Regions from separate parts of the Arthrobacter sp. NicSoilB8 genome, predicted to be linked through region 2. Evidence: riboswitches for the same ligand, from Rfam matches in the RefSeq annotation. Region 2 holds a riboswitch; each other region holds the start of a gene.
The links. A riboswitch is a leader RNA that binds a small molecule or an ion and turns the genes downstream of it on or off. The one in region 2 is predicted to bind S-adenosylmethionine.
Positions count from the first base shown of each region.

Region 1: it holds a riboswitch for S-adenosylmethionine, as region 2 does, so the genes downstream of both, LDO15_RS20775 (DUF1737 domain-containing protein) here and LDO15_RS15155 (aminotransferase class V-fold PLP-dependent enzyme) in region 2, are expected to answer to the same signal.
Region 3: it holds a riboswitch for S-adenosylmethionine, as region 2 does, so the genes downstream of both, LDO15_RS06550 (homoserine O-acetyltransferase) here and LDO15_RS15155 (aminotransferase class V-fold PLP-dependent enzyme) in region 2, are expected to answer to the same signal.

Region 1 covers NZ_AP024655.1:4,585,340-4,594,979, forward strand. The annotation lists gene LDO15_RS20750 (low molecular weight protein-tyrosine-phosphatase) at 1-272, shown strand, start outside; gene pabB (aminodeoxychorismate synthase component I) at 269-2,335, shown strand; gene cls (cardiolipin synthase) at 2,375-3,847, opposite strand; gene LDO15_RS20765 (aminodeoxychorismate lyase) at 3,945-4,913, shown strand; gene LDO15_RS20770 (hypothetical protein) at 4,985-5,944, opposite strand; SAM riboswitch class IV at 6,313-6,427, shown strand; gene LDO15_RS20775 (DUF1737 domain-containing protein) at 6,464-6,775, shown strand; gene LDO15_RS20780 (rhodanese-like domain-containing protein) at 6,772-7,191, shown strand; gene LDO15_RS20785 (O-succinylhomoserine sulfhydrylase) at 7,192-8,400, shown strand; gene LDO15_RS20790 (glutamate--cysteine ligase) at 8,484-9,640, opposite strand, start outside.
Region 2 covers NZ_AP024655.1:3,353,089-3,362,728, forward strand. The annotation lists gene LDO15_RS15110 (GDSL-type esterase/lipase family protein) at 1-194, shown strand, start outside; gene LDO15_RS15115 (DUF4097 family beta strand repeat-containing protein) at 323-1,150, shown strand; gene LDO15_RS15120 (PadR family transcriptional regulator) at 1,150-1,782, shown strand; gene rsrA (mycothiol system anti-sigma-R factor) at 2,049-2,309, opposite strand; gene LDO15_RS15130 (sigma-70 family RNA polymerase sigma factor) at 2,306-3,058, opposite strand; gene LDO15_RS15135 (DoxX family protein) at 3,307-3,852, shown strand; gene aroA (3-phosphoshikimate 1-carboxyvinyltransferase) at 3,860-5,278, shown strand; gene LDO15_RS15145 (ribosome small subunit-dependent GTPase A) at 5,262-6,377, shown strand; gene hisN (histidinol-phosphatase) at 6,456-7,268, shown strand; SAM riboswitch class IV at 7,453-7,566, shown strand; gene LDO15_RS15155 (aminotransferase class V-fold PLP-dependent enzyme) at 7,601-9,040, shown strand; gene LDO15_RS15160 (class I SAM-dependent methyltransferase) at 9,247-9,640, shown strand, end outside.
Region 3 covers NZ_AP024655.1:1,471,476-1,481,115, forward strand. The annotation lists gene LDO15_RS06535 (type II CAAX endopeptidase family protein) at 1-320, shown strand, start outside; gene LDO15_RS06540 (VOC family protein) at 544-1,182, opposite strand; SAM riboswitch class IV at 1,363-1,478, shown strand; gene LDO15_RS06545 (bifunctional o-acetylhomoserine/o-acetylserine sulfhydrylase) at 1,540-2,856, shown strand; SAM riboswitch class IV at 2,968-3,083, shown strand; gene LDO15_RS06550 (homoserine O-acetyltransferase) at 3,095-4,360, shown strand; gene LDO15_RS06555 (MFS transporter) at 4,528-5,907, shown strand; gene LDO15_RS06560 (LysR family transcriptional regulator) at 6,026-6,925, opposite strand; gene mmsB (3-hydroxyisobutyrate dehydrogenase) at 7,167-8,069, shown strand; gene LDO15_RS06570 (CoA-acylating methylmalonate-semialdehyde dehydrogenase) at 8,124-9,608, shown strand.

The sequences.
Region 1 (9,640 bases), 1.2 Mb from region 2:
TGCGGCAGGCGGCGCCGGACCGCGAGTCCCTGGCCAAAATCCGCATGCTCCGCAGCTTCGATCCCGCGGTGGCGGACAAGGACCCGCTCGAGCAGGGCATCGAGGACCCGTGGTACGGCGGCCACACCGACTTCGACACCACGTGGAACCTCATCCGGGCCTCAGTGCCCGGGATCGTGGAGCACGTGCGCGCCGAGCTGCAGCGGCTGGACGGGCAACATCACGGCAGCGATCAGCCCAACGCACAGCACCGGGTACGCTCTATTTCATGAGCCCCGTACCCGTCATCATCGCAATCGACGGGCGGTCCGGTTCCGGCAAGACCACCCTGGCCATCGAACTGGCGGCGCGGCTCCGGGAACACCACAAAGTCTCACTCTTCCACCTTGAGGACATCTACCCCGGCTGGAACGGGCTTGTGGCCGGGATCGAACGCTACGTCACCACCGTGCTGTCCCCATTGCGGCGCGGGGAGCCCGCGGAATGGGTCAGCTGGGACTGGGAGCGGCACTACGACGGCGAGGTCCGCACCACGCGCCCGGCCGAGATCGTTCTGGTGGAGGGCGTCGGCGCCGCCGCGGCCGCAGCACGCCCCCTGCTGGACGCCGTGATCTGGGCGGATTCCTCCGACGCCGAGCGCCGGGCCCGGGCGCTGGCCCGGGACGGCGGGACCTACGAGCCCTTCTGGGATCAGTGGGCGGCCCAGGAAGCGGAATGGCTGGCGGCCGACGACGTCCCGGCAAGCGCCGACGTTCACGTGCTCAACCGTGCAGACGGCGCGGCCCCCGACGACGTTCTGCAGGCCCTGCAGTACCTTCCCGCCGTCGGCCCCGCACTGCTGCCCGAACTCGCCGCCCGGGACGGCCAGGAGTTGCGGGCAGAACGGATCGACGCCACGCCCGATGCCGGCCGGCTGTTCGCAACGCTCTTCGGCAGCTCAACGAATGCAGTGTGGCTCGACTCCTCGCTGGACCCGGCAGGCCTTGCCCCGGAAGCCGCGAAGCGCAGCCGCTTCAGCATCCTGGCCGACGACGGCGGCCGCTTCGGCCAGGCGGTCCGGCACAGTTCCGGCCTGACCCGAGTCAGTTCGGGCCAGGCCACCGTGACCACCGACGGCCCGTTTTTCCGCTGGCTCGACGGCGTCTGGGGGCGCCGGGCGCTCCGCGCCCCCGAGGGCTATCCGTGCGAGTTCACGCTGGGCTGGCTCGGGTACCTCGGCTACGAGCTCAAACGCGAAACCGGCGGCACCGACGTGGCCGCCACCACGCCGGACGCCTGCCTGATCTTCGCCGGCCGGGCCGTGGTCCTCGACCACGCGGCGGGCACGGCCTGGCTGCTGGCCCTGGACACCCCCGACGCCGCGGACTGGCTCACCACGGCCCGCGGGGCGGTGGCGGCCGCCTCGGCGCACGGCTCCCCTGCTGCGGACACCCCGGCACCGCCCGCCGCACCGCCGCGCTTCAGCGCCCGCGACGCGGAAGCCGGCTACAAGGCGAAGGTTTCCGCGGCCCAGCGTGAAATCGCGGAAGGCAACACCTACGAGGTCTGCCTGACCACCGCACTCACGGCTGTCACATCCGCGGGACCGCAGGGCGTGGGGGAGCACGGGATGGATCCGTGGCGGACCTACCTGGAGCTGCGGCGCCGCAACCCGGCCCCCTTCGCCAGCTATCTGCGCTTCGGCGAGCTCACAGTGGCGAGCACGTCGCCGGAGCGATTCCTGCAGCTGGCTGCGGACGGCAGGATGCGCGCCGAGCCCATCAAGGGCACGCGCCGCCGCGATCCGGCACCCGGGGCGGATGCGGCTCTGCGGCAGGAGCTGGAAGCATCGGCCAAGGACCGCGCGGAAAACATCATGATCGTGGACCTGCTGCGCAACGACCTGAGCCACTTCGCCGTCCCGGGTTCGGTGGCGGTCAGCCGGCTGTGTGCGATCGAGAGCTACGCCACGGTGCACCAAATGGTGAGCACCATCGACGCCCGGCTGCGGCCCGGGACGCCGCGCGCTGAGGCAGTCGCCGCCTGCTTCCCCGCCGGCTCGATGACCGGCGCCCCGAAGGTCAGCACCATGGCGATCCTGGACCGGCTGGAGGCGGCACCGCGGGGCGTATACTCCGGGGCGATCGGCTATTTCTCCCTGAACGGCTCCGCCGACCTTGCCGTGGCGATCCGGACCCTGGTGACGAGGATGCTCGGCGACGGTACCGCGGAACTAAGCCTCGGCGTCGGCGGGGCCGTCACCGCCGACTCGACCCCGCAGGAGGAGTACGAGGAAATCCGGACCAAAGCGTTCGGCGTCCTCTCGGCGCTCGGAACCGCATTCCCGCAGGGCTGAGTAGCCTCACGGCTGTCGGCGTGCTGCCTGCCGCCACGGCTACTGCAGCGTCGCCGAGAGACGCGCGACGTTGTCCACGTATTTGACGCCCATCGGACGTTTCATCCAGTCCTCGAGCGTCAATTCGCGCGAAATGCCCCGGTAGGTGTCCTCCACGGCGCTGATCCGCCGCACGATGTCCTCCCCCAGGAGCATCACCGAGACCTCAAGGTTCAGCGAGAAGGAGCGCATGTCCATGTTGCTGGAACCCAGCACGGCAACCTCGTCGTCGATCGTGAAGTGCTTGGCGTGCAGCACGAACGGGGCCTTGTAGAGGTAGATCCGCACCCCGGCTTCAAGCAGCGCCTCGTAGTAGGACTGCTGGGCGTGGTGGACCAGGAACTGGTCGCCCTTTTCCGAGACGAAGAGTTCGACGTCCACTCCGCGCTGCGCCGCCGTCGTCACCGCATACAGCAGCGAGTCATCCGGGACGAAGTACGGGCTGCAGATTGAGATCTTGCGCTGCGCCGAGTAAATCAGCGTGTTGAAGAGCCGCAGGTTGTTTTCGGTGATGAAGCCGGGGCCGCTGGGCACCACCTGGGCGGTGATGTTCCCGGCGTGAAGTTCGGGCCGGTGCGCGAGCTGTTCCTCGATGGACTCGTCGGTCTCACTGAGCCAGTCGGTGGCGAAGACGACATTGAGCGTGGTGACGATCGGCCCGCGAAGGCAGGCCATCAGTTCGACCCATTCGCGGCCGATCTTGCGGTGCCGCGGGTTGTTGTAGGAGGGCTCGATCAGGTTCTGCGATCCGGTAAAGGCGATCTCGCCGTCGATCACCATGATCTTGCGGTGGTTGCGCAGGTCCGGCCTGCGCCACTGCCCCTGCAGCGGGTTGAGCGGCAGCATGGGCCGCCAGCGGATCTTGCTGGCGTTGAGCCGGGCGATCAGCCTGCGGTAGCCCTTGATGCGAAGCGTGCCGAGGTGATCGAAGAGGACACGGACCTCGACGCCACGCTCGGCGGCTTCTTCCATCGCGGTCAGCAGATCGTCCGTGACGTGGTCCGAGCTCATGATGTAGAACTCGGCGTTGACGAAGGACTTTGCGCCGCGGACCGCCTCTGTCATCGCCTTGATGGAGTCTGGGTAGCCGGGCAGGAGCTCCACCTGGTTGCCGTCCACCATCGGCAGCGAGCCCAGCGTCTTGTTCAGTTCCGCGGCGGACGCCACCCATTCGGGTCCGGCGTAGCCGCTTTCCAGCATCGCCAGTTCCGAGGTCCCGGCGCGCACCCGGGTGTTCACCGCGTCCTGCTGCGCGCGGCGCTTGCGGGAGAGCCGGAAGTTGCCGAACAGCAGGAACAAGGCCAGGCCGATGGTGGGGACAATGAAGATGCCCAGCAGCCAGGCCATCGCGGTGGTGGGGCGCCGGTTTCCGGGGATGATGCCCAGTGCCAGCACGCGGATGGCGGAGTCGATCACGGTCAGGATCAGAATTGCCCAGGACGGTAAAGTTTCCGCCAGCGGAAATGGCCACAGCACAGGCGAACCCCTCAAAGTACAAGGCCCGCGGAACAGTTCCGGAACGGGCAACGTGCAAATCCTATCCCGGGACCTCCGAGACTAAGCTGTAGCCATGACCACTCCTGCCCCTGTTCCTGCGCCCGCGACCGTTCTGGTCTTCCTGGACCCGGCGTTCGACGGCGGCCGCGTTGCGGACGCGTCGAAGCCGCAGCTGATGGCCACGGACCTGGGCGCCACCCGCGGCGACGGCGTTTTTGAATCACTGCTGGCTGTGGGCGGCCGGCCGCGCAAGATCCAGGCGCACCTGACCCGGCTGGCCGGCTCCGCCCGCCTGCTGGAGCTGGACATTCCCGCCGAGGACGTCTGGCGCCGGGCCGTGGATACCGCCATCAGCGAGTACCGGCGCCAGGATCCTGCCGTGGCCGCGGCCGGCGGCACGGCCCGGGACGAGGTCGTGGTGAAGCTGCTCGTCACCCGCGGGCCGGAGGGCGCCGCCGCCCCCACCTGCTGGGTCCAGGCCTCCGCCCCCGCGGCCGCGGGCCGCCGCCAGCGCGAGACCGGAATCGACGTCATCCTGCTGGACCGCGGTTACGACAGCGAAGTCGGCGAGCGCGCCCCCTGGCTGCTGCTCGGCGCCAAGACCCTCTCCTACGCCGTGAACATGGCCGCGCTGCGCTACGCGCACCAGCATGGCGCCGACGACGTCATCTTCACGTCCGCGGACGGCCGGGTTCTGGAGGGGCCGACGTCGACCGTTCTGCTGGCGCACCTGGAAACCGTGGACGACGGTGCCGGCGGCGTCCGCACGATCCGGCGGCTCATCACGCCGCAGCTGGACAGCGGCATCCTGCCGGGCACCTCGCAGGGCGCCCTGTTCACCGCCGCCAAGGCGGCCGGCTGGGAGCTGGGCTATGGGCCGCTGGAGCCGAAAGACCTGCTGGATGCCGACGCCGTCTGGCTGATCTCCAGCATCCGGCTCCTGGCGCCCGTGAACCACATCGACGGCCAGGAAATCGGCACCCCGGAACTGCGCCGGCAGCTCACGGCCGAACTCAACGCCCTCTTCGCCACCATCGAATAGCAACGCGGGGTCACTTACGGCCCGTCCCGCCGCCCGACACGGGCCGTAAGTGACCCCGCGTTGGCGTTTGCTCAGCCCAGGGCATCCGCGGGAACTGCAGGGCACCGCCGGAAGGATGCCGGGTTGAACGCCGGGAGCATGAAGGTTGCCAGCACGGCATCGAGCAGTTCCGGTGCCCAGGTGCTGTTCTCGCCCAGAGTCGCGCAGACGCCCAGCACCACGGGGGTTCCGTCGGCGCGGCGGCGGATCTGGACCTGGACCGGCCCGGTCAGCCCCAGCGTGCGGACGGCGGCCAGGCCGAGCTTGCGCACATCCCTGGCCTCGGCCGCCGGAACCCTGCGGCTGACTTCGTCGCTGCCGGCACGTCCGTACGGGGTCTTCGTCTTCTCCAGGACCACGGCCACGGGCGCCATCGCGTTGCGGGCCGGGGTGCCGAACACCAGGGCCACGTAATCGGCGCCCGGGATGAACTCCTGGACCAGCTGACCGGCCGCCATGTTCTGCCAGCATACGGACGCGGTCCCGGCCAGCAGGTGGACAGCACGGGAGCCTTTGAAGACCCGCTGTTTGACCACGACGGGGCCGTTGAGGGCGGCGAGGGATGCCGGCGCGGCGGCGAGGTCGCCCGGTACCGCGAAGCGGGGCACCGGAATGCCCGCTGCCTGCAACGCCCAGGCCGTGAACAGGCGGTCGTTGGCGAGGGCCACCGCGGCGGGGTCGCCAACGATGATCCGCACGTCCTGGGCGAATCCGGCGCGGGCCGCGGCCAGGACCGGAAGTTCCGCGGTGAGGGTCGGAATGATGACGTTGATGGCTTCCCCGTCCACCAGCCGGCGAAGGTCCAGGACCATGTCCGGGTCCGTCGCCGGCAGGAGCCTGACCGCCGCCGCAGCGGGGCCGTCGTCGGCCTGACGGGTGTCGGCGCGGGCGTCGGAGCCGAGACAGGGGATGCCGCGGGCGGCGAGCTGGGCCGCGACGGCGCGGCCGGCGGCGCTTGCGATCCCGGTAACCAGTACACGCGGGCCCATCATTGCTCCATTCCGCCGTCACCTGCCGGGCCGCGGTTGCGGCTCCGGCCGTTTCCCGGCCGCCGATTCACAGACAATTTGACAGATGAAAAGCTTGATCGCCGTCACTTTCGTTCACAGACATCGTGATGCGCAGACAACGTGATGCATGAACTATGCGACACCGGCCGACGCATCGGTCCGGTCTCCCCAGTACACGGCGCAATGTCCCGGCGCGCACGAGTGGGCAGTACCCGAAACTGGAACCCGGCACTACTCGCCTCTCCGTCGCCTGCACCGCGCTCCCTCTGACCCCGGCCGTGGGGGTCCGGTTACGGAACATGACGACGGCGGCGGTGCGGGCCGGCGTCGTAGGTGTTACGTTTTTGGGGAGTAATGAGAACCGGTGCCAAGCCCTGACTGGCCGGTCGGCAACCCTCCCTTTCGCGGCGGGGTGCCTCAGGTGAATACTCGGCATATCGACCATTCGAGCTGCAAGCGTGAAAGAGGAGATCCGTCGTGCCCGACCCGTCCACCCCCGCTATACCCGACACAGCAGCCGCCCCCGGCACAGCCCCCGGTACGGCATCCGCCGGCGAGGAGAAGCTGGCCTACCGCCTGTTCACCGGCGCCGATGACCGCGCCTTCTGCGAGCGTGTGTCGACCGCCCTGGCCGAGGGCTATGTCCTGCACGGAAGCCCCGCCGCCACGTTCAACGGCAGCACGGTGATCGTGGCGCAGGCACTGGTCCTGCCGGCCGCGATTGCGAGCGCGGACGCCGCCGTGGCCAACGCCGTTGACGAGCTCGACACCGACGAGTTCGGCGCCGACCAGGCATTCGAGGGCCACGCATGAGCTACGCCGGAGACCTCAGCCCGCAGGAAGCGTGGGACAAGCTCGAAGCCGGAGCCATCCTGGTGGACGTCCGGACCGAGGGCGAATGGGCCCACATCGGCGTCCCGGACACTGCGCCGGCAGGCGGCAGCCGAAACGATCCGCTCTTCATCCAGTGGACCCTCGCCGGCGGCGTGCCGAACCCGCACTTCGTGGAACAGCTACAACAGCAGGCACCGGAGACCGCCGCCGTCGAACTTGTGTTCCTGTGCCGCTCCGGCGCCCGGTCGATCGCCGCAGCGACGGCCGCGACGGCCGCCGGCTACACCTCCTACAACGTCCTTGAGGGCTTCGAAGGCGAGACTGACCGGCTTGGCGAACGTACCGTCAACGGCTGGAAGAACCGCGGCCTGCCCACCAACCTCGGAAAGATTTAAGTGACTTTCAATCCCGACGCCGCCGGCTGGTCCGCCGACACCCAGGCCGTCCGTGGCGGCCTTGACCGCACCGGCTTCCAAGAAACCACCGAGCCGATCTTCCTCAACTCGGGCTTCGTCTACGAGTCCGCTGCCGCCGCCGAGCGCGCCTTCACCGGGGAGGACGAGCGCTTCGTCTACTCCCGCTACGGCAACCCGTCGGTCGCGACCTTCCAGGAGCGGCTCCGGCTGCTCGAGGGCACCGAGGCGTGTTTTGCGACCGCGTCGGGCATGTCCGCCGTCTTCACCGCCCTGGGCGCGCTGCTGGCGGCCGGCGACCGGGTCGTCGCCGCCCGCTCGCTCTTCGGCTCGTGCTTCGTGATCCTCAACGAGATCCTGCCGCGCTGGGGCGTCGAGACCGTCTTCGTCGACGGCCCGGACCTGGATCAGTGGCGGTCCGCGCTCTCGGAGCCGACGACGGCGGTCTTCTTCGAGTCGCCGTCGAACCCGATGCAGGAAATCGTGGACATCGCCGCCGTCAGCGAACTGGCGCATGCGGCAGGCGCCACAGTGGTGGTCGACAACGTCTTCGCCACCCCGCTCCTGCAGCGCTGCGGCGACCTCGGCGCGGACGTGATCGTCTACTCCGGCACCAAGCACATCGACGGCCAGGGACGCGTGCTCGGCGGCGCGATTCTGGGCACCAAGGAATTCATCGACGGGCCCGTCAAGCAGCTCATGCGGCACACCGGGCCTTCGCTCTCCGCCTTCAACGCCTGGGTCCTGACCAAGGGCCTGGAGACCATGGCCCTGCGCGTCAACCATTCCTCCGCCTCCGCCCTGCGGCTGGCCGAATGGCTCGAGGGACAGCCAGCGGTCAGCTGGGTAAAGTACCCGCTGCTGCCCTCCCACCCGCAGCACGAACTCGCGGTGAAGCAGATGAAGGCCGGCGGAACCGTGCTGACGCTGGAGCTGTCGCCCTCCCCCGGGCGCACCGCCAAGGAGGCCGCCTTCGCGCTCCTGGACGCGCTGCGCATCATCGACATCTCCAACAACCTTGGCGATTCGAAGTCCCTCATCACGCACCCTGCCACCACGACGCACCGCGCCATGGGCCCGGAAGGCCGTGCGGCGATCGGGCTCAGCGACGGCGTGGTGCGGCTTTCGGTGGGCCTGGAGGACGTCGAGGACCTAATCCGCGACCTCGGCCAGGCGCTCAAGCAGGTCTAGGGCCGATCCCCGCCGCGAGATCGCAGTTCGCGGCAGTTTGCCCGCATGACATTGCCGCGAACTGCTGCCTCGGCGGGCTCCGCTCAGCCCCTGCGGGCCCTGCCCAGGGACGATCCTTCGCCGGCGGCGGTCCCCTGCGTCGTGACTTCGACGGCCCGTTCGACGACGGCGGCCAGGCCGCCGTCCCGGAACGGCCCCCGCTGCAGCTGCGAGCCTGTGCCCTCTGCCAGGATCCTGTCGACACCCTCGCGCACCAGCTCCAGCTCGCCCTGTTCCTCCAGTACGGGGGCCACGAAGTCCACGAGCGCCCTGACCACCTCGGCGGCCGGGGCGGGGGTGAAGGTTCCGAAGTCCAGCAGCTCCCCGCGCAGTCCGCAGTTGCTGGCCTGCCAGGCGGCCATCCGCAGCAGCAGCGTGGGCACCGGGGCGGGGTCGACGCCGTCGTTCCATTCCCGCGACGCCGATTCGACCAGGGCGCGCACGATCACGGCGATCAGCGCCGCGTCCTCGGACCGCAGGCAGACATCGGCGACCCTGACCTCCACGGTGGGGTGCTGGCGGCACAGCCGCGCATCGAAATAGATCATCCCCTCATCCAGCAGGACGCCGCTTTCCACCAACCGGGTCACCACCCGCCGGTAGATCGGCAGGCTGCCGAAGATCATCGTGGGGCCCGAGCCAGGCCAGCGGTTCCATGCCTGGGTGCGGTAGCTTTCGAATCCGGTCTCCGCGCCGTTCCAGTACGGGGAATTTGCGCTGAGGGCGATCAGCACGGCCAGCTTGTCGCGGATCCGGTCCATCACGGCCACGCCTTCCTCCGGGGTCTCCACGAAGGTGTGGACATGCAGGCCGCAGGTCAGCTGGTTCCGGACTGTGAGCCCGAAGCGTTCCTGCATGGTCATATACCGCTGCTTCGGCGTCAGGTGGGTGGCGGCGCCTTGGGGCGAGGTCGCCAGCGCGGCAACCCGTCCGCCGTGCGCCCGGGCGGCGCGGTCCGCGAGTGCCCGGCCCTGCCGCAGCTGCCGGAGCAGCTCCGGGTAGTCCAGGCACGGCCGCGTCTGGGTCTCGATCTGTTCGAGCTTGAGTTCGTAGCTGAAGTCGGCGCCGCCTTCGTGGACCGGCTGCTGTCCCGCGAGAACCCGGGCGGCGGCCTGATTCGGCGGCACCAGGCTGGGCAGCATGAGGTCGGCGAGGGCAAGCAGCATCCCCGATTCGGGGTCCACTATCAGCAGTTCTTCCT
Region 2 (9,640 bases):
CGTTCGCGGACGTCACAACGCGCCGGAAGCACCTGTACGTGGACACGTTCTCGCCGCTGCTGAACCACGAACAGTGGCGCCAGGACCTCGCGGCCAACGGCGGCACGCCCGGCCAGGCCGGTTATGGCCTGATGGCCTGGCTCGTGCTGCACCGCGGCTGGTTCCAGTGGCTGGGCATCGACGCGCCGGAGTAGCCCCGGCCCGGCATGGGCCCGGATAATTCGCGATATATCTTGACCGGACGGCAGGTGCGATATATCGTGACTTCATAGTCGCGATATATCGTCAGTTGTCCAGCCATTTTTCGTTTTCCGGAGGAACCATGTCAGAGAGCACGTGGACCGTGACCGGTCCGCAGACCATCGACGTCGACGGCGTCCGCTCGCTCAAGCTCGGAATCGTGCGCGGGCGGTTCGATATCGTCACCCATGACGAAGACGTTGCCAGGGTCGAAGTCTCCGAAATCAGCGGCGATCCGCTGTCGGTCGAGGTCATCGACGGCCGCCTGGAAGTCCGCCACCAGCTCCACGGCCCGCAGGGCTGGTTCAGGAACCTGATGGGGACCGTCAACAACAACAGCAGCAACTCGATCGTCATCAGCATCGCCCTGCCGGCCGGCGTCGAGGTGGAGGCCGGGACGGTGAGCGGCGACGGGATGGTCTCCGGGATCAGCGGCCACGCCCGGCTCAACACGGTCTCCGGGTCCGTCCTGGCCGACGGCACCTCCGGCGACCTGTCCGTCAATACGGTCAGCGGCGAAGTGATTGCCCGCAACCATCGCGGGATCCTGACCGCCAAGAGCGTCTCCGGCGAAGTGACGGCGTCAGGCGACTTCAGCCACATCCGCGCGAACACCGTCAGCGGCGACCTGAACTTCGACCTGCACGGCTTCACCCAGGACTTTGGCGCCAACTCGGTCTCCGGCGACGTCACCATCCGGCTTCCGTACGACGTCGGGGTGGACATCATCGCCAAATCCGCCAGCGGGGCGGTGGTCATCGACAACCAGAAATATGTCCAGTCCAGCGGCACCGTGCAGACCATCGCGGGACCGGACACCAAGCTGATGCTGGTCCGGACCAACTCGGTCTCGGGCAAGACCTCGATCTTCCACGGCCGGCCCACCGCGGACACCGAAACGGCCCTCTGATGCCTCCCGTCTTCGCCCACGGGGCGCTGCGGCTGTACCTGTTGGCCCTGCTCGAATCCGGTCCCAAGCACGGCTACGAGCTCATCAAAGCCCTCAGCGAGCGGTTCGGCGGCACCTACTCCCCCAGCGCCGGAACCATCTACCCGCGCTTGGGCAAGCTCGAGGAGGAAGGGCTCGTGGCCACCCACACGGACGGCCGGCGCACCAACTACAGCATCACCCCGGCGGGACTCCAGGAACTGAACAGCCGGCGGGACGAGCTCGCCGGCGTCGAGAACGACATCTCCGCCTCGGTCCGCCGCCTCGCCGACAACCTGCGCCAGGACATCCGGGTCAACATGCGCGGCCTCCGGGCCGATCTCGCGGCAACCGCTGAGGCGGCGCGGACCTCGGCCCGCGCCGCGGGGGCAGCCGGCTCGGGCTCTGCCGGCGGAGCGGGCTCGCGCTACTCCCCGGAGGGCGAGCGACGGCTCAAGGAAGCGGAAATGCTCGTCCAGGCCTTCCGCGACGACATGCGGGTGGAACTGCGGCGCCATGCCGGGAGCCGCCCCGTCACCGCCGTCACGCTCGAAACGGTCAGGACAGTGCTGGACCAGGCCCGGATCTCAATCCGCAATTCACTGGAGGACTGACCCCACGCTAACTCGTAGTACGGGTCCCCGGTTCGCGGCGGGTGCCGCGATGTGGGAGACTTGAGGGCAGCTCTTTTGAGTACCAAGATTAAGGAGGCCAGCTATGAGCAAACGTGCACGTAAACGTCGTGACCGTAAGCGTGGCGGCGCGAACCACGGTAAGCGCCCCAACGCCTAAGCAAAGCTTGATTGACAGCTTTAAACGAATGACCCCGGAAACCTTACGGCTTCCGGGGTCATTCGTTTATGTCCATAGCGACCCGGCCTCAGGCCTCCACGGTCCGGATGGAGTGGATCCGGTCCAGGATGGAGTTCTTGAGGTTTTCCGGAGCCGCTTCGGTGCACGAACGCTTGACCATCACGCGGATGACACATTCGAGGTCGTACTGCTCCAGGCACTCCGGGCAACTGTCCAGGTGGTCCTTGATCTCTGCGATGTCACTGTGCGTGAGCGCGCCATCCAGATATTCATAGATACGTTGCATCCGGGCGTCGTCGCAATCGCCCAGTCCCTGGCAGTCGCTCATTTCCTGTTCTCCTGTTTGTTGCTGTCGGCCGCGGTGCTTGACTCGGTGGCGGCCCTGAATCCCCGCTCGGCGGCATAATCGGCCAGCATGTCCCGCAGCATCTTCCGGCCGCGGTGCAGCCGGGACATGACGGTTCCGATGGGGGTGTTCATGATGTCTGAAATTTCCTTGTAGGCGAAGCCCTCGACGTCGGCGAAGTACACCGCCAGCCGGAATTCCTCCGGAATCGACTGGAGTGCGCGCTTCACGTCGGAATCGGGCAGGTGGTCGAGGGCCTCGGCCTCCGCCGAACGGAGTCCGGACGAAGTGTGCGACTCCGCGCGGGCAAGCTGCCAGTCCTCGATGGTGTCCGAGTTCGACTGAAGCGGCTCACGCTGACGCTTCCGGTACAGATTGATATAGGTATTGGTCAGGATGCGGTACAGCCAGGCCTTCAGGTTGGTGCCGGGCTTGTACTGGTGGAACGCGGAAAACGCCTTCGTGTACGCCTCCTGGACCAGGTCCTCGGCGTCCGAGGGATTCCGGGCCATCCTCATGGCCGCCGAATACAGCTGGTCCACGTACTGCATGGCATCGCGTTCAAAGCGCACCCGGCGCTCCTCCGCGGACTCGGTGGAGACGTCCAGAGGCTTGCCGTCCACCTCGGTTTCCAGGGCGGCAGCCGTACTGGCCTCAGGTGTTTCGGTGGGCGTGGCGTCGTTTCCGGCAACCTCGTGCATGGCCGCAACGGCCGGGTCCATGGTGCTCATTGCCTTCAAGTCTACTGTCACCTTCTGCCGGGCACCCGGAACCGCCGGAAGCACGACGGCCCACGGCTGCCCGGAACCGGCTTCCAGTTCCCTCCTGTCCAAAACCCGCGTCAAATCTCCGCCTTCCTCAGCCTGCTGGAATCTGCCTTTCACAACCACGTCCGGCGGGCAAATATTCCGCAAAAGTGCAAGACTAGAACCGGTTCCCCCGCAGTGAATCCGCGGTTCGTCCATCCAGGAGGAAATTCATGTCGTTTGTCCGCTTTCTCGCCCGGCCCATGCTCGCCTCCAGTTTCGTCCTCGCCGGCATGGACAAGCTCAAGAATGCGGATGACACCGCGACGCAGTTGTCCCCCCTGTTGCGCCGCACGGCCGACGCACTGCCGTTCCAGACGAACGAAAAAGTCCTGGCGCGCGTGATCGGCGGCACCCAGATCGGTGCCGGCATCTGCTTCGCACTCGGCAAGTCCGCCCGGCTGGCAGCCACCGTCCTGGCCGTCACTTCGGCCCTGAACGGCTACGTCGAATGGCGCAGCGCGGACATTTCCTCGAAGGAAGCCCGGGACGCCCGCCGCAAGCAGCTCCTGAAGAACGTTTCGCTGACCGGCGGCGTGCTCCTCGCCGCCGTCGACACCGCCGGAAAGCCCAGCCTGGCCTGGCGCGCCGGGCACCTGGCCGCGGACGCCAAGAAGAGCGCCGGTCACCTCGCCGCCGATGCCCGGAAGTCGACCAACAAGAAGCTGAAGAAGGCCGACAAAGTCGTGCGCAAGGCAACCCACGCGGCCGGAGCCTAAGACGGTAATGACTGGCGCCACCCCCTCCGAAACTGTCCCTTCCCACTCTGCCGGCTCCCATACTGCCGACGGCGGTCCGCACTGGAAGGCGCCCTATGCCGCACGGCCGGTGGACGCCACCGTCACCGTTCCGGGTTCCAAATCCCTGACCAACCGGTACCTCGTGCTCGCCGCCCTCGCCGACGGGCCGTCCCGCCTGCGGGCGCCCCTGCACTCCCGGGATTCCGCGCTCATGATTGAGGCGCTGCGGAAGCTGGGGGCCGCCGTCACCGAGGTTCCCGGCGACGGCGCCTTCGGCCCCGACCTCGAAATCCTCCCGATCAGCATGGACGACGCCGCCGCGGACACGGCGATCGACTGCGGCCTCGCCGGGACGGTCATGCGCTTCGTGCCGCCCGTGGCCGCCCTGCGCCGCGGCGAGTCCGGCTTCGACGGCGACCCGCACGCCCGCAAACGGCCGATGGGCACCATCATCGAGGCCCTGACCGGGCTGGGCGTGGCGGTCAGCGCGCCCGACGGCGGCCCGGCGTCGTCGCTGCCCTTCAGCGTGCACGGCACGGGCGAAGTCCGCGGCGGCCACCTCATCATCGACGCCAGCGCCTCGTCCCAGTTCGTCTCCGCCCTGCTGCTGGCCGGCGCCCGCTTCACCGAGGGACTCCACCTCGAGCACCGCAGCACCGAACACCCCGGCAAGCCCGTGCCGAGCCTGGACCACATCAACATGACAGTGGCCGTGCTGCGCGGCGTCGGTGTGGCGGTCGATGACTCGGTGCCGAACCACTGGGTTGTCTCCCCGGGCCCCATCCGCGCCTTCGACCAGCGGATCGAACAGGACCTCTCCAACGCCGGACCGTTCCTCGCGGCGGCCCTCGCCACCCGCGGCACCGTGCGGATCCCGAACTGGCCCGCCGGGACCACCCAGGTCGGCGATCTCTGGCGCGGCATCCTGACTGCCATGGGCGCAACTGTGACGCTCAACGGCGGCACCTTGACCGTGAGCGGCGGACCGGAGATCAAGGGCGGCGACTTCGACGAGACCAGCGAGCTCGCCCCCACCGTGGCGGCGCTCTGCGCCCTGGCCGCCGGCCCCTCGCGACTGAGCGGCATCGCGCACCTCCGGGGCCACGAAACGGACCGGCTCGCCGCCCTCGTCGCGGAAATCACCCGCCTCGGCGGCGACGCCGAAGAGACGGCCGACGGACTCATCATCCGCCCGGCCCGGCTGCACGGCGGCGTCGTGCACAGCTACGCCGACCACCGCATGGCCACCGCCGGCGCCATCCTCGGCCTTGCCGTGCCCGGCGTGGAAGTCGAGGATATCGGGACCACCGCCAAGACCATGCCCGATTTCCCGCAGCTCTGGGACGCCATGCTGGCCCAGGGAACCGCCGCAGACGAGGACACCGCCGGTGGCACGCAGCACTGACTCCTGGGACGAGTCCGACGTCCGGATCCGCCCCAACAAGAAGGGCACCCGGCCCCGCACCAAGGACCGGCCCAGCCACGACGACGCCGTCACCGGGCGCATCATCACCGTTGACCGCGGACGCTACACCGCCGTCGTCGGGGAAGGAACTGACGAGGAACGCAAGATCATCGCGGCGCGGGCCCGGGAACTGCGCCGCAATCCCGTGGTGGCCGGTGACTTCGTCTCCCTCGTCGGTGATGTCAGCGGCGAGCCGGACACCCTCGCGCGGCTGGTCAAGATCCAGGACCGCAAGACGCTGCTGCGCCGCAGCGCCGACGACACGGACCCGATCGAACGCGCCGTGGTGGCCAACGCAGACCAGCTCGTGGTCGTGGTCGCCGCGGCCAATCCGGAGCCCCGGACCGGTTTCATCGACCGAGCCCTGGTGGCGGCCTACGACGCCGGCATTGAGCCGCTGCTGCTGGTCACCAAGGCCGACGTCAAGGATCCCGCCGAACTGCTGTCCAATTACACGCACCTCGACTTCCCGGTCATCATCTCCAAGACGGCAGACTCTGCCGCGTCCGGCATCGACGCCCGCTCCGACGACGGGCTCTCGGCCCGGCTGGACAAGGACGCCGTGTCCCAGCTGCGCGGCTACCTCGACGGGAAGGTCACGGTCATGCTGGGCCACTCCGGCGTCGGCAAGTCCACCATGGTCAACGCCCTGACCGGGGCCGAGCGTGCCACGGGCGGCGTCAATGCCGTGACCGGCCGCGGCCGCCACACCTCCTCCTCCGCGCTGGCGCTCAAGGTCAACGACTCCCCGGCCGGAAGCTGGATCATCGACACCCCCGGCATTCGCTCCTTTGGCCTGGCCCACGTGGATCCGGACCGGATCCTCCGTTCGTTCCCCGATCTGGAACCGGGCACCGACGATTGCGAACGCGGCTGCAAACACGACGCCACCGCCGTCAACTGCGGCGTGGACGCCTGGGTCGCGGCCGGGCACGCGGGAGCCTCCGGACCCGCCCGCCTTGCGTCCCTGCGCCGGCTCCTGGGCACCGACCCGCGGCAGGAAGCACAGGAAACGAAAGAACTGGGTACCGTGTCCTAGGCGGTGCCGCTCCCCCGGCCCGCGGCGCAGCGCCGCGGCCTCCCGGCAGGCGGCCCGCTTTGCCGGTAGTTTGGAACCATGAGCCAAACCGCTTCGAGCTACAACGATGACCTGCGCCTTGCCCATGTACTGGCAGATTCCGTCGATTCCCAGACCATGAGCCGCTTCAAGGCGCTGGACCTTCGGATTGAAACGAAGCCCGACCTCACCCCGGTCACCGATGCCGACAAGTCCGCCGAAGAGGCCATCCGCGGCCAGCTCTCCCGGTCCCGTCCCCGCGACGCCGTCCTGGGCGAGGAATTCGGCAGCTCGGGCCACGGCTCCCGCCGCTGGATCATCGACCCGATCGACGGCACCAAGAACTTTGTCCGCGGCGTCCCGGTCTGGGCCACCCTGATCGCCCTCGTCGATGAGGGCGAGCCGGTGGTCGGCGTCGTCAGCGCGCCGGCACTGGGCAAGCGCTGGTGGGCGGCCAAAGGGGCAGGTGCCTACACGGGCCGTTCGCTGGCGGCCGCCACGCGGCTGAAGGTGTCCAACGTGTCCAGGCTCGAGGACGCGTCGCTGTCCTATTCCAGCCTCGGCGGCTGGAAGGAACGCGGGAACCTGGACGAGTTCCTGGGCCTCACCGAAGAGGTGTGGCGCACCCGTGCCTATGGCGACTTCTGGTCGTACTGTCTCGTGGCCGAGGGGGCGGTGGACATCGCCTGCGAGCCCGAGCTGAACCTCTACGACATGGCCGCCCTCGTGCCGATCGTGACCGAGGCCGGCGGCCGCTTCACCTCGCTCGAGGGCGAGGACGGGCCCTTCGGCGGCAACGCCCTCGCCACCAACTCGATCCTCCACTCGGAAGTCCTCAAGCGGCTCAACCCCGGACTCGACGACCTCCTGTAGGCACAACCCGGCTTAGGCTTCAACCGAAATCCGGCGCCGGCCGAACAAACTGCGGCGGCGGCCCCCATCCCGGGGCCGCCGCCGTTCTTTGTTCGGCCAGTGCGGGTTTTGCGCGCGTAACAATTCCCTTCACATTCGGCGGCCGCCTTTTCCCCGGCGGCGCCGATGTCCTACGCTCGATGCAGGTCACGAGTGCCAGCGCTAAACCCCGGTTTGCTGGCCGGCAACCCTCCAGTCGCGGTGGGGTGCCCCGGGTGACGACCTGGCCGGTCCGGAACGGACCCGGCAAGCGCGGACTCCCACGATGTGGGGTCCTGGTCGAGTGAGGTCCCATGACTACTGCCGTTTTTCCCACTGCCCCCGAATTCCACACGCGGTTTGCCGCCGCGGCCCGTCCGTTGGCCGCCGTCACCGGGGCCGAAATCCAGGCCCCGCTGATCCACGGCGGCCACGCCCGCTACGCCAACCTCGACTACGGCGCCTCGGCCCCGGCCCTGTCAGTCGTCTCGGCCTACCTGAACGAAATCCTGCCGTACTACGCGAGCGTCCACCGCGGCGCCGGCTACGCGTCGCAGATCAGCACCTCGGTCTACGAGAACTCCCGCGACATCGTCCGGGACTTCGTGGGCGGCCGACCGGACGATGCGGTGATCTTTACCCGCAACACCACCGATTCCTTGAACCTGCTGGCCGGCTGCCTGCCGTTCCTCGACGGCCGGCCCGCCGGAGAGGTCCTCTACCTCGACATCGAACACCACGCCAACCTCCTGCCCTGGCAGAATGTCCCGCACCGCAGCGTCGTGGCCGCCGCCACCCTCGCGGCCACCGTGGACCGCCTCCGGGACGAGCTCGCCCGCGGCGGCGTAAGCCTCCTGGCCGTCACCGGCGCCTCCAACGTCACCGGGGAAATCCTGCCCATCGCCGCCCTCGCCGCACTGGCGCACGAGTACGGCGCCAGGATCGTCGTCGACGCCGCGCAGCTGGCCCCGCACCGGCGGATCAACATTGCCGCGGACGACGTCGACTACCTCGCGTTCTCGGGGCACAAGCTGTACGCCCCCTTCGGCGCCGGCGTGCTGGTGGGGCGGACGGACTGGCTCGACGCCGGCACCCCGCACCTCGCGGGCGGCGGGGCCGTCAAGGATGCCCGGCTCGACTCCGTCAGCTGGACCACCGGACCGGCCCGGCACGAGGGCGGCTCGCCGAACGTGCTGGGTGCGGCCGCCCTGGCCCGTGCCACCCAGGTGATCGCGGCCCTGGACACGGAACAGTGGTACGCCCACGAGGACGCCATCCGGTCCTTCCTGGTCGAGGGTCTCCAAGGCATCGAGGGCGTGACCGTACACCAGATCTTTGCCGATTCCGCTCCCGCTTCTTCCCCCGGAGGTGCCCCCGGAGACGATCAGCCGGGCACCGGCACCATCGGAGTCGTGAACTTTTCCGTGGAAGGCTACGACGCCGGGCTGGTGGCCGCCTACCTGTCGGCCGAGCACGGCATCGGCCTGCGCGACGGCCGCTTCTGCGCCCATCCGCTGCTCAAGCGGCTCGGCCTGCCCGCCGGCTCCCTGCGGGCCAGCTTCGGTCTCGGCTCCCGTCTGGAGGATGCCGAGCGGCTCCTGGCCGGGCTGCGTCAGCTGCGGCAAACGGGGCTCGGCTGGGACTACGTCGTGGACGCCGGACGCTGGGTTCCGGCCAACGACACCCGGATCTACCCGCACTGGGCACCGAACACCCCCGGCACTGCCGGCGCCGCGCCCTGCACAGTGGACTAGGACTGCGGACTAGGGCTGTGGACTATTTGGCGCCTGCGGACAGCGGACCGGGGCCCGCGGGCCAGGGACCGCGGGCCGGGGACCGCGGGCCAGGGACCGTCAACCACGGCAGAATCCTGGCGCGGTCCGGTGCGGTAAATTCGAAAGGTAACTGAACCCGTCAGGACCTTTCAGAAGGAGATCGCACGTTGCACAGCGTGCCCAAAATGCACACTCACCCCAAACTGCACAGCGACCCCAAAGCGAGCAGTGGCCCCAAACTGCACAGTGGCCCCAAACTGCAGAGCGAGCGGCGCCAGGAACTCGGACAAAGCTTCCAGGACGGCGGAGCACACTACGACCGCGTCCGCCCGGGCTATCCGCAGGAATCGGCCGACTGGCTGATCCCTGCGGGAGCGCGGGACGCCGCGGATATCGGCGCAGGCACCGGAAAGTTCACGGCACTCCTGTTCGCACGGGGATTGCACACGGTGGCCGTCGATCCCTCAGCCGACATGCTTGCGCAGCTGCGCCGGATGCTACCGGATGTTACCGCCGTCGAGGGCACCGCCGAGCACACGGGACTGGAGTCCGGGTCATTCGACCTCGTCACGGTTGCCC
Region 3 (9,640 bases), 1.9 Mb from region 2:
CCGTGCCGGTCCTGGTCCTGTCCGCGATCCGCCACGGGATCGTCGAGGAAGTGATTGTGGTGGGCTACCTGCTGGACCGGCTCGGGAAGCTCGGCTGGAGCACTCCGGCGGCGATCGCCGCCAGCGCCCTGCTCCGCGGCAGCTACCACCTGTACCAGGGGTTCGGCCCGTTCATCGGCAATGCCGTGATGGGCGTTGTCTTCGCCCTCGTCTACACCCGGACCAAGCGCGTGATGCCGCTCGTGATCGCCCACGCCATCCTGGACACCGTCGCGTTCGTGGGGTTCAGCCTGTTCGGCAAGGCCGTGGGCCTGGGCTGAGCCGCCCACAAAGCAACGCGGGGTCACTTGCGGCCCGTCCGGAGCGCCTGGACGGGCCGCAAGTGACCCCGCGTTGCTTGTTGGGCCCGGAGAGCCGGTGACCCGGGCTTTGAAAAGATCCGGGCTTTGAAAGATCCGGGCTTTAAAAAGATATCGGCCGCCATCTAAGGGTGACATCGTTGGCACCCTTAGATGGCGGCCGAAGTGTGGGGCAGGTGGAGCGTTAGATCGTGACTGCCCCGGAGGCGGTCTCGAAGGTGACGGAGAGGATGCCGGGCGTGCCGTGCGGCGCGATCCAGTTGACCGCGACGTCCTCCAGCGGCTTCTCCACCGGTTCGCCCAGCCATTCCGTCACGCGCTCTGCCGAACCGGCAATGGTCAGCGCGGACATCTTGACATCGCTCGCGTAGGCGTTGGAGGGGTGAAGCTCCGGGTTGCCCTCCCACTTGAGCATGTAGGGCACTTGGGGGTCGGCGATAAGGCCGAGGATGCCGATCTGCTTCCAGACCAGCTCGCGGCCGTCGGGGAACTTCCTGTTGCCGTTCACGGCCGAGCGGCCGAGACGCTCCTCGAACGGGGCGAGGTCGTCCACTTCGACGCACCAGCCCATCCAGCCGCCGCCGGCTTCGGAGCGGGCCCGGACTGCCTGTCCGAAGGGCGCCTTGTCCGACGCCGGGTGGTTCAGTACCTCTACGACTTCCAGGTACTTGTGTCCCGCGAGCGGGATAATCATGTTGCGTGTCCCGAAACGGGGGTGCACTCCACCCTTCACGGCTTCGACGCCGAGGGCAGACGCAATACGTTCAGTGGTGGCTGCCAAGCCATCGTGTTCACAGGCGTAAGAGACGTGATCCATGCGCATGCCATCATCTTGGCACTTTGTGATGCGGCTCTCAGCTTAGGCTTGCCTTACCGTCATAGGATGTCATGGCCGCGCCTTCCGCGGCGTTCCGGACGGCGCCATCACCGCACACGGGCCCGTCCGCTTCATGTTCGTCACAAAGCTATCCAGCGGCCTGCCGCCATTCCTACACTGAATCAAGGTCATGAGTGCCAGCGCACAGCCCCGGCTTGCTGGCCGGCAACCCTCGTATCGCGGTGGGGTGCCCCGGGTGAAGACCCGGCCGTCCGGCGCCCGCCGGAGGGCAAGCGCGGCGCCTGTGCCGGTCCGGGCCGATGGCCCTGGACGGTGCTGTGCCCGGTCCCTTGAGGAGCATCAATGTCCACTGCCTGGTCCTTCGAAACCCGCCAGATCCATGCCGGCCAGGAGGCGGACTCCGCCACCGGCGCGCGGTCCCTCCCGATCTACCAGACGACGTCGTTCGTGTTCCCCAGCGCCGAGAGCGCCGCGAACCGCTTCGCGCTCGCCGAGCTCGCCCCCATCTACACCCGGATCGGCAACCCCACCCAGGACGCCGTGGAGCAGCGCGTGGCCAGCCTTGAAGGCGGCCTCGCGGCCCTGCTGCTAAGCTCCGGCCAGGCCGCCGAAACCTTCGCGATCCTCAACGTCGCCGAAGCCGGGGACCACGTGGTGGCCAGCCCCAGCCTCTACGGCGGAACCTACAACCTGCTCGCCCACACGCTGAAGAAGTTCGGCATCTCCGTGACCTTCGTTGCGGACCCGGACAACCTGGACCACTGGCGGGACGCCGTCCAGCCCAACACCAAGCTGTTCTTCGGAGAAGTGGTCTCCAACCCCCGCCAGGACGTGCTCGACATCGAGGGCATCTCCAAGGTCGCCCATGAGGCCGGCGTTCCCCTGATCGTGGACAACACCCTGTCCACCCCCTACCTCATCCGTCCCATCGAGTGGGGCGCGGACATCGTGGTTCACTCCGCCACCAAGTACCTCGGCGGCCACGGCGCGGCGATCGCCGGGGTGATCGTGGATTCGGGCAACTTCGACTTCGGCAAGGACCCCGGGCGGTTCCCCGGCTTCAACACCCCGGATCCCACCTACAACGGCCTGGTCTACGCCCGCGACCTCGGTGCGGACGGCGCCCTGGGGGCCAACCTCGCCTACATCCTCAAGGCCCGCGTCCAGCTCCTGCGCGACCTCGGCTCGGCGGTGTCCCCGTTCAACGCCTTCCTCATCGCCCAGGGCATTGAGACACTCAGCCTGCGCGTCGAGCGGCACGTGGCCAACGCCACCAAGGTGGCGCAATGGCTGGAGGCCAGGGACGACGTCGAATCGGTCGCCTACGCCGGGCTGCCGTCCAGCCCGTGGTACGAGCGCGGGCGCAAGTACGGGCCCAAGGGGACCGGCGCCGTCGTCGCGTTCAATATCGCCGGGGGAGCCGAGGCCGGCAAGCGGTTCGTCGATGCCCTCGAACTGCACTCGCACGTCGCGAACATCGGCGACGTCCGATCCCTGGTGATCCACCCGGCGTCGACCACCCACAGCCAGCTCTCGGCCGAGCAGCAGGCCGTGGCGGGCGTGACCCCGGGGCTGGTGCGGCTCTCGGTCGGCCTGGAACACATTGACGACATCCTCGCGGACCTCGACGCCGGATTCCGCGCGGCCAAGAGCGACTAGGTGTGCCGACGGCGCCGGCACTGTCCGTGAAAGGGGAGTGCCGGCGCCCGGCTGTCACATGGAAGTCACAATCTTCGTCATTTCCGCACCCTGTTTCGTACACTCGTACAAGGTCATGAGTGCCAGCGACAGCCCCGGCTTGCTGGCCGGCAACCCTCCTTTTGCGGCGGGGTGCCCCGGGTGAAGACCTGGCCTGCCGGTCAGCTGACGGCAGGCAAGCGCGAAGTTAGGTCCTCACATGACGATTGCCGTCACCCGCAGCGGTGAACCCGAAACCAAACAAGCCCGAAATTCCGGTACCGCCGGCAGCACTCCTGCCGGAAGTGCCCCGGGCAGCACTCCTGCCGGCAGTGCCCCGGGCGGTGCGTCCGCCGGAAGTGCCCCGGGCGGTGCGTCCGCCGGCATTGCGTCCCGCGTGCCGGACGGGACAGTCCAGCACGTCCGGATCGGTGACCTGCAGCTCGAATCCGGGGTCCCGCTGCCGGATGTCGTCCTCGCCTATGAGACGTGGGGAACCCTGAACGCGGATGCCTCCAACGCCGTCCTGATTGAACATGCCCTGACCGGGGACACCCATGTGACCCGCGGCGCCAGCGAGGAACCCGGCTGGTGGGAACAGCTGGCCGGACCCGGTGCTCCCGTGGACACGGACAAATACTTCGTCGTGTCGATCAACATCCTGGGCGGCTGCTACGGCTCCACGGGCCCTTCCACTCCGGCCCCCGACGGGCGCCCCTGGGGATCGCGCTTTCCGCTCGTCACGCTGCGGGACACCACCGCCGCCGAGGCGCGCCTGGCCGACGCCCTGGGCATCGGCAGCTGGTACGCGGTCGTGGGAGGCTCGCTCGGCGGCGCGCGCGCCCTGGAATGGGCCGTCACGTACCCGGGGCGGGTCCGGCGCTGCGCCGTGATTTCGGTCGGCGCCAGCAGCACCGCCGAACAGATCGCCTTTGCGCAGGCCCAGACCCTGGCCATCCGCCAGGACCCGCACTTCAACGGCGGCGACTACTACGGCGGCCCGGAACCCGAGGCCGGGCTGGCCCTGGCCCGCCGCATCGCGCACATCACCTACCGCTCCGCGGCCGAACTCGACGGCCGGTTCGGCCGCAACGCCCAGGAGTCCGAGGCGCCCCTGGAGGCAGGGTCGCTGGCCGGACGCGGCCGCTACCAGGTGGAAAGCTACCTCGACCACCAGGGCAACAAGCTGGTCCGGCGCTTCGATGCCAACAGCTACATCGCCATCACCGAGGCGCTCATGAGCCACGACGTCTGCCGCGGGCGCGGAAGCCTCCGCGAATCGCTGGCTCCGGCCACAGCTGAGTTCCTGGTGGCGGCCGTCGACTCGGACCGCCTGTACTTCCCGGCCCAGTCCCGGGCCCTGGCCGAGGCCCTGCCGGGCGGCGCCGACGTGCACATCATCGAGGCGCCGATCGGCCACGACGGCTTCCTGACCGAAATCGGCCAGCTTAGCGGCCAGCTTCGGGAGACCTTCTTCGGCCACTAGGCCCGGCCGCCGTGTGCGTTTTTGCAGATGCGCTCTGCACTAATGGCCGTTGAGGCCCAGGGCGGGAGCGTCCATACTCGTGGGGAATGACGCCGTGTGCCCTGCATCACAGGCGTCCTCAGCCCAATGGTCCACAGGGCGTCGATGGCGACGCCGAAGGAGTCTCGATGAGTACGGAAAACGCTGCAAGGCGCGCTGAAGAAACCGACGTCAAAACGTCCGGTCTCAAGAAGGTGGTGGCGGCCTCCATGGCCGGCACCGTGGTGGAATGGTACGAATTTTTCCTCTACGCATCCGCGGCCACACTGGTCTTCGGCAAGGCGTTCTTCCCCAATTCAGGCACGGAACTGGACGGCATCCTCGCGGCCTTCCTCACCTACGCCGTCGGCTTCATCGCCCGCCCGATCGGCGGAATCGTGTTCGGCCACTTCGGCGACAAATTCGGCCGCAAGCAGCTGCTCCAGCTCAGCATTATCCTGGTAGGCGTGTCCACCTTCCTGATGGGCTGCCTCCCCACGTTTGCGCAGATCGGCTACTGGGCCCCGGCGCTGCTGGTCTTCCTGCGCTTCGCCCAGGGCTTCGCCGTCGGCGGTGAATGGGGCGGCGCCGTCCTCCTGGTCGCCGAGCACAGCCCCAGCAAGTCCCGCGGCTTCTGGGCCAGCTGGCCGCAGTCTGCCGTCCCGCTCGGCAACCTCTTCGCCACCGCTGTGCTGTTCATCCTGTCCTCCGTGCTGTCCTCCGCGGACTTCCTCGGCTGGGGCTGGCGGGTCGCCTTCTGGCTCTCGGCAGTGATCGTCCTGATCGGCTACTACATCCGCACCAAGGTCCGCGACGCCCCGATCTTCCTGGAAGCACGCAAGGAGGTCGAAGCAGGCCACAAGGGCTACGGCGTTGCCGAGGTCTTCCGCCGCTACCCCCGCGGCGTGTTCACCGCGATGGGCCTGCGCTTCGCGGAAAACATCCTGTACTACCTCGTGGTCACGTTCTCGATCACCTACCTCAAGACGGTGGTCCACGCCGACACCTCCCGGATCCTGCTGCTCCTGCTGGTGGCGCACTTCATCCACTTCTCCGTGGTGCCCATGGTCGGCAGGCTCTCGGACAGGCTGGGCCGCAAGCCCGTCTACATGGCCGGCGCCGTTCTCGGTGCGACCTGGGGCTTCTTCGCCTTCCCGATGATGGACACCGGAAACGATCTCATCATCCTCGCCGCGGTCATCATCGGGCTGCTCTTCCACGCCCTGATGTACGCCGGTCAGCCGGCCATCATGGCGGAGATGTTCCCGACCCGCATGCGGTACTCCGGTGTTTCCCTCGGCTACCAGGTGACCTCGATCGTGGCCGGTTCGCTCGCGCCGATCATCGCCGTCGCGCTCCTGGGCCAGTTCAAGTCGTCCGTCCCGGTGGCCATCTACCTCCTGATCGCCTGCGCGATCACCGCCGTCGCCGTCTTCTTCCTCAAGGAGACCCGCGGCGTCTCGCTGCACGACGTCGACGCCGCCGATGCCCGGGGCACCGCGGACCTCCTCGCCGCCGGCAAACGGTAGTCCGCCGGTAAACGGCATCCCCGCCGGAAGGGGAAACCCGCCGGGGAAACCCTTTGCGGGGCAGGCTGCCCGGATCCGCGCACTGCGCGGACCCGGGCAACCTGGGTTAACCCGCGGATCAGCCGGACAGCACGTCCTGGCGGTCCCGGATTTCCTGGCGGATCGCCTCCAGTACGGCACGGACCGGGGCCGAGCGCAGCGCCTCGGGCCGGGCCACCGCCCAGATGGGGAGCTGGCGCTGGAAGTCGTCGGGCAGAACGGGCACGAAGCCGGGCCTGCCCGCCACGAGGAAGTTCGGGAGCAGACCGATCCCGCCGCCCCGCCGGACCGCCTCCAGCTGGGCGAAGACGCTGGTGGCCTGGAAGCTGGACCGCGGCACCGGCAGCTGCGTGGAGCGGTGGCCCAGCTCGGCCACCTGGAGCGCCGACTCGACGTAGGAGACAAAGCCGTGCTGCCGGACGTCGTCGAGCGTTGCCGGAAGCCCGTGCTCCTGCGCATACGCGGGACTGGCGTAGAGCCTGAGGAAGTAGTTGCTCAGGAAGATGGCCTGGGCATTTGCGGTCTCCATGGTGCCCACCACCACCTCAAGGTCCACGCCGGAGCGGTTTTGGCTCACCTTGCGGGTGGCGCTGAGCAGCTCCACGTTGAGCAACGGACTGGCCCGCTGGAGCCGCACGAGGGCGGGCGCGAGGAACTCGCTGCCGAAGCCGTCCGGGGTGCTGATGCGGACCAGGCCGGAGACCACGTCGCCGGAGCGGGCGATGCTGCTGGACAGGGCGCCCAAAGTGCCCTCGATGGCCTCGGCCGCGGCGACGGCCCGGCTGCCGAGCTCGGTCAGCTCCCAGCCGTGCGGGCTGCGTTCCAGCGTCCGGCCGCCAAGCTGCTTGTCCAGTGCCAGGACCCGGCGGGAGATGATGGTGTGGGTCGTGCCGAGCGTCTCCGCGACCGCGTTGAACCGGCCCAGCCGCGCCACCGTCAGCAGGATGAGCAGGTCATCGGGGCTCGGAAGCCGACGCAGGTCCACCATGGCCCTCCTTTGTGAGTGTTTGCGGTCAACGGACACGGAGGAATACGGGTCCGGCGGCCGCCGGTGTGCATTTGTGCACATGCCCTCTGTGATTTTTTACCTTGATTGCACTCTAACAGGGTGTGATTGTGGACACTGGGTTGCCGGGCTTTCGGCCCTCAGGCCGGAGCGGGCGGAGGCGCCCGGCAACCACCAAGAAGCACGGCAATCACCAAGCAAAGGAGCTTATGCCATGGCAGTTATCGCCTGGATCGGACTGGGAAACATGGGCGGGTCCATGTCGGTCAACCTCGCCAAGGCCGGACATGAGGTCCGCGGCTTCGACCTCAACGCCGGGGCCGTTGCCGCCGCCGGGGCCGGGGGAGTCACACCGGCCGGCAGCATCGCCGAGGCAGTCGGCGGCGCCGACGTCGTCTTCACCATGCTCCCCAAGGGCGACCACGCCCGGGCCGTATACCTGGGCGAGGCCGGGATCCTGGCACAAGCCGACACCCGGACGCTGCTGGTGGATTCCTCCACCATTGACATCGCCTCCGCCCAGGCCCTGCACGACGCCGCCGCTGCCGCCGGCTTCCGCTTCGTCGACGCGCCCGTCTCGGGCGGCATGAGCGGGGCAAAGGCCGCCACCCTGACCTTCATGATCGGCGGCGAGGCCGGCGCCGTCGCCGACGCCACCGAATACATCAGGCCGATGGCGGCGAACATCATCCCCACCGGCGGCGCCACCACCGGCCAGGCCGCCAAAATCTGCAACAACCTCATGCTCTTCATCAACCTCGCCTCCACGGCCGAGGGCGCGGTCCTTGCCGACCGTCTGGGCCTGGACAAGCAGGTCTTCTGGGACATCGCCTCGGTCTCCTCCGGGGACAGCTGGGCCCTCCGCACCTGGTATCCCGTGGCCGGCGTCGTGCCCACCGCGGCGTCGAACAACGGCTTCGCCCCGACCTTCACCACCGAACTCGCCAACAAGGACATCGGCCTGGCCATCAGCGCCGCCCGCGACACCGGCACCCCGCTGGCGCTGGGCGAGCACGTCCAGCAGCTCTTCCAGCGGCTCATCGATTCAGGCCAGTCCGGGATGGACTGCTCCGCAATCGTCAAGCTGGTCGACGGTTCGCTCGACTCCGCCAACTAGGCACCCTGCTCCCTGCCCCCGGCCTTAACGGCCCCCCACGAAAGAGACCACCCCATGGAACGCATTCCGCACTTCATCAACGGCGCCCTGATTTCCGACGCCGAGCGCTACGGACCCGTCTACAACCCGGCCACCGGCGAGCAGGAAAAGGAAGTTGCCCTCGCCTCCGCCGCCCGCGTCGGGGAAGCCGTCGAGGCGGCCCGCGCCGCCCTGCCCGGCTGGCGCGCCACCAGCCTGTCCAAACGCACCACCATCTTCTTCAAGGTCCGCGAATTGCTCATGCAGCGCCGGCCCGAGCTGGCAGCCCTGCTCACCAGCGAGCACGGCAAGGTCCTCTCCGACGCCGAAGGCGAGATCACGCGCGGCCTGGAGAACATCGAATTCGCTACCGGGCTGTCCCACATGCTCAAGGGCGAGCGCTCCGAGCAGGTGGCCGGCGGCGTCGACGTCCACTCGGTCCGCCAGCCCGTCGGCGTCGTCGCCTGCATCACGCCCTTCAACTTCCCCGCCATGGTGCCGCTGTGGATGATCGGCAGCGCCCTGGCCTGCGGCAACACCGTGCTGCTCAAGCCGAGCGAGAAGGATCCGTCCTCCGCCATCTTCATCGCCCAGGTCTTCGCCGAAGCCGGGCTGCCCGCCGGCGTCCTCAACGTGGTCCACGGCGACAAGGAAGCCGTCGACGTCCTGCTGGAGCACCCTGCCGTGAAGGCCGTCAGCTTCGTCGGCTCGACGCCGATCGCGCAGTCCATCTACAAGCGCGCCGCGGACCACGGCAAGCGCGTCCAGGCTCTGGGCGGAGCGAAGAACCACATGGTGGTCCTGCCGGATGCCGACCTCAACATGGCCGCCGACGCCGCCGTCTCGGCCGCCTACGGCTCCGCCGGGGAGCGCTGCATGGCCGTCAGCGTCCTGGTCGCCGTCGGCAGCATCGCGGATGAACTCGTGGACGCGATCAGCACCCGCATGGCCACGCTCACGATCGGTCCCGGCACGGACCCGGCCTCCCAGATGGGCCCGCTCATCACAGCCGAACACCGTGACAAGGTGGCCTCCTATGTCGCCGGTGCTGCGGACGAAGGCGCCACCGTGGTGGTGGACGGCCGCGAGCAGGAGTTCGATTCCAACGGCTTCTTCCTCGGCGTCAGCCTGATCGATCATGTCAAGCCGGGCATGAAGGTCTACGACGACGAGATCTTCGGCCCCGTCCTCTCGGTGGTCCGCGTCGAGACCTACGCGGACGCCGTGAAGCTGGTCAACGACAACGAGTTCGGCAACGGCGTGGCGATCTTCACCCGCGACGGCGGCGCCGCCCGCCAGTTCGAGTTCGACGTCGAAGCCGGCATGGTGGGCGTCAACGTGCCCATCCCGGTGCCGGTGGGCACCTTCTCCTTCGGCGGCTGGAAGAACTCGCTCTTCGGCGACACCCACATGTACGGCCCGGAGAGCATCCGCTTCTACACCCGCGGCAAGGTGGTCACCACCCGCTGGCCGGACCCCGCCACCTCGGTGATCGACCTCGGCTTCCCCCAGGTGGACTGACCCCCGCCCCCGCATAAACCAACGCGGGGTCA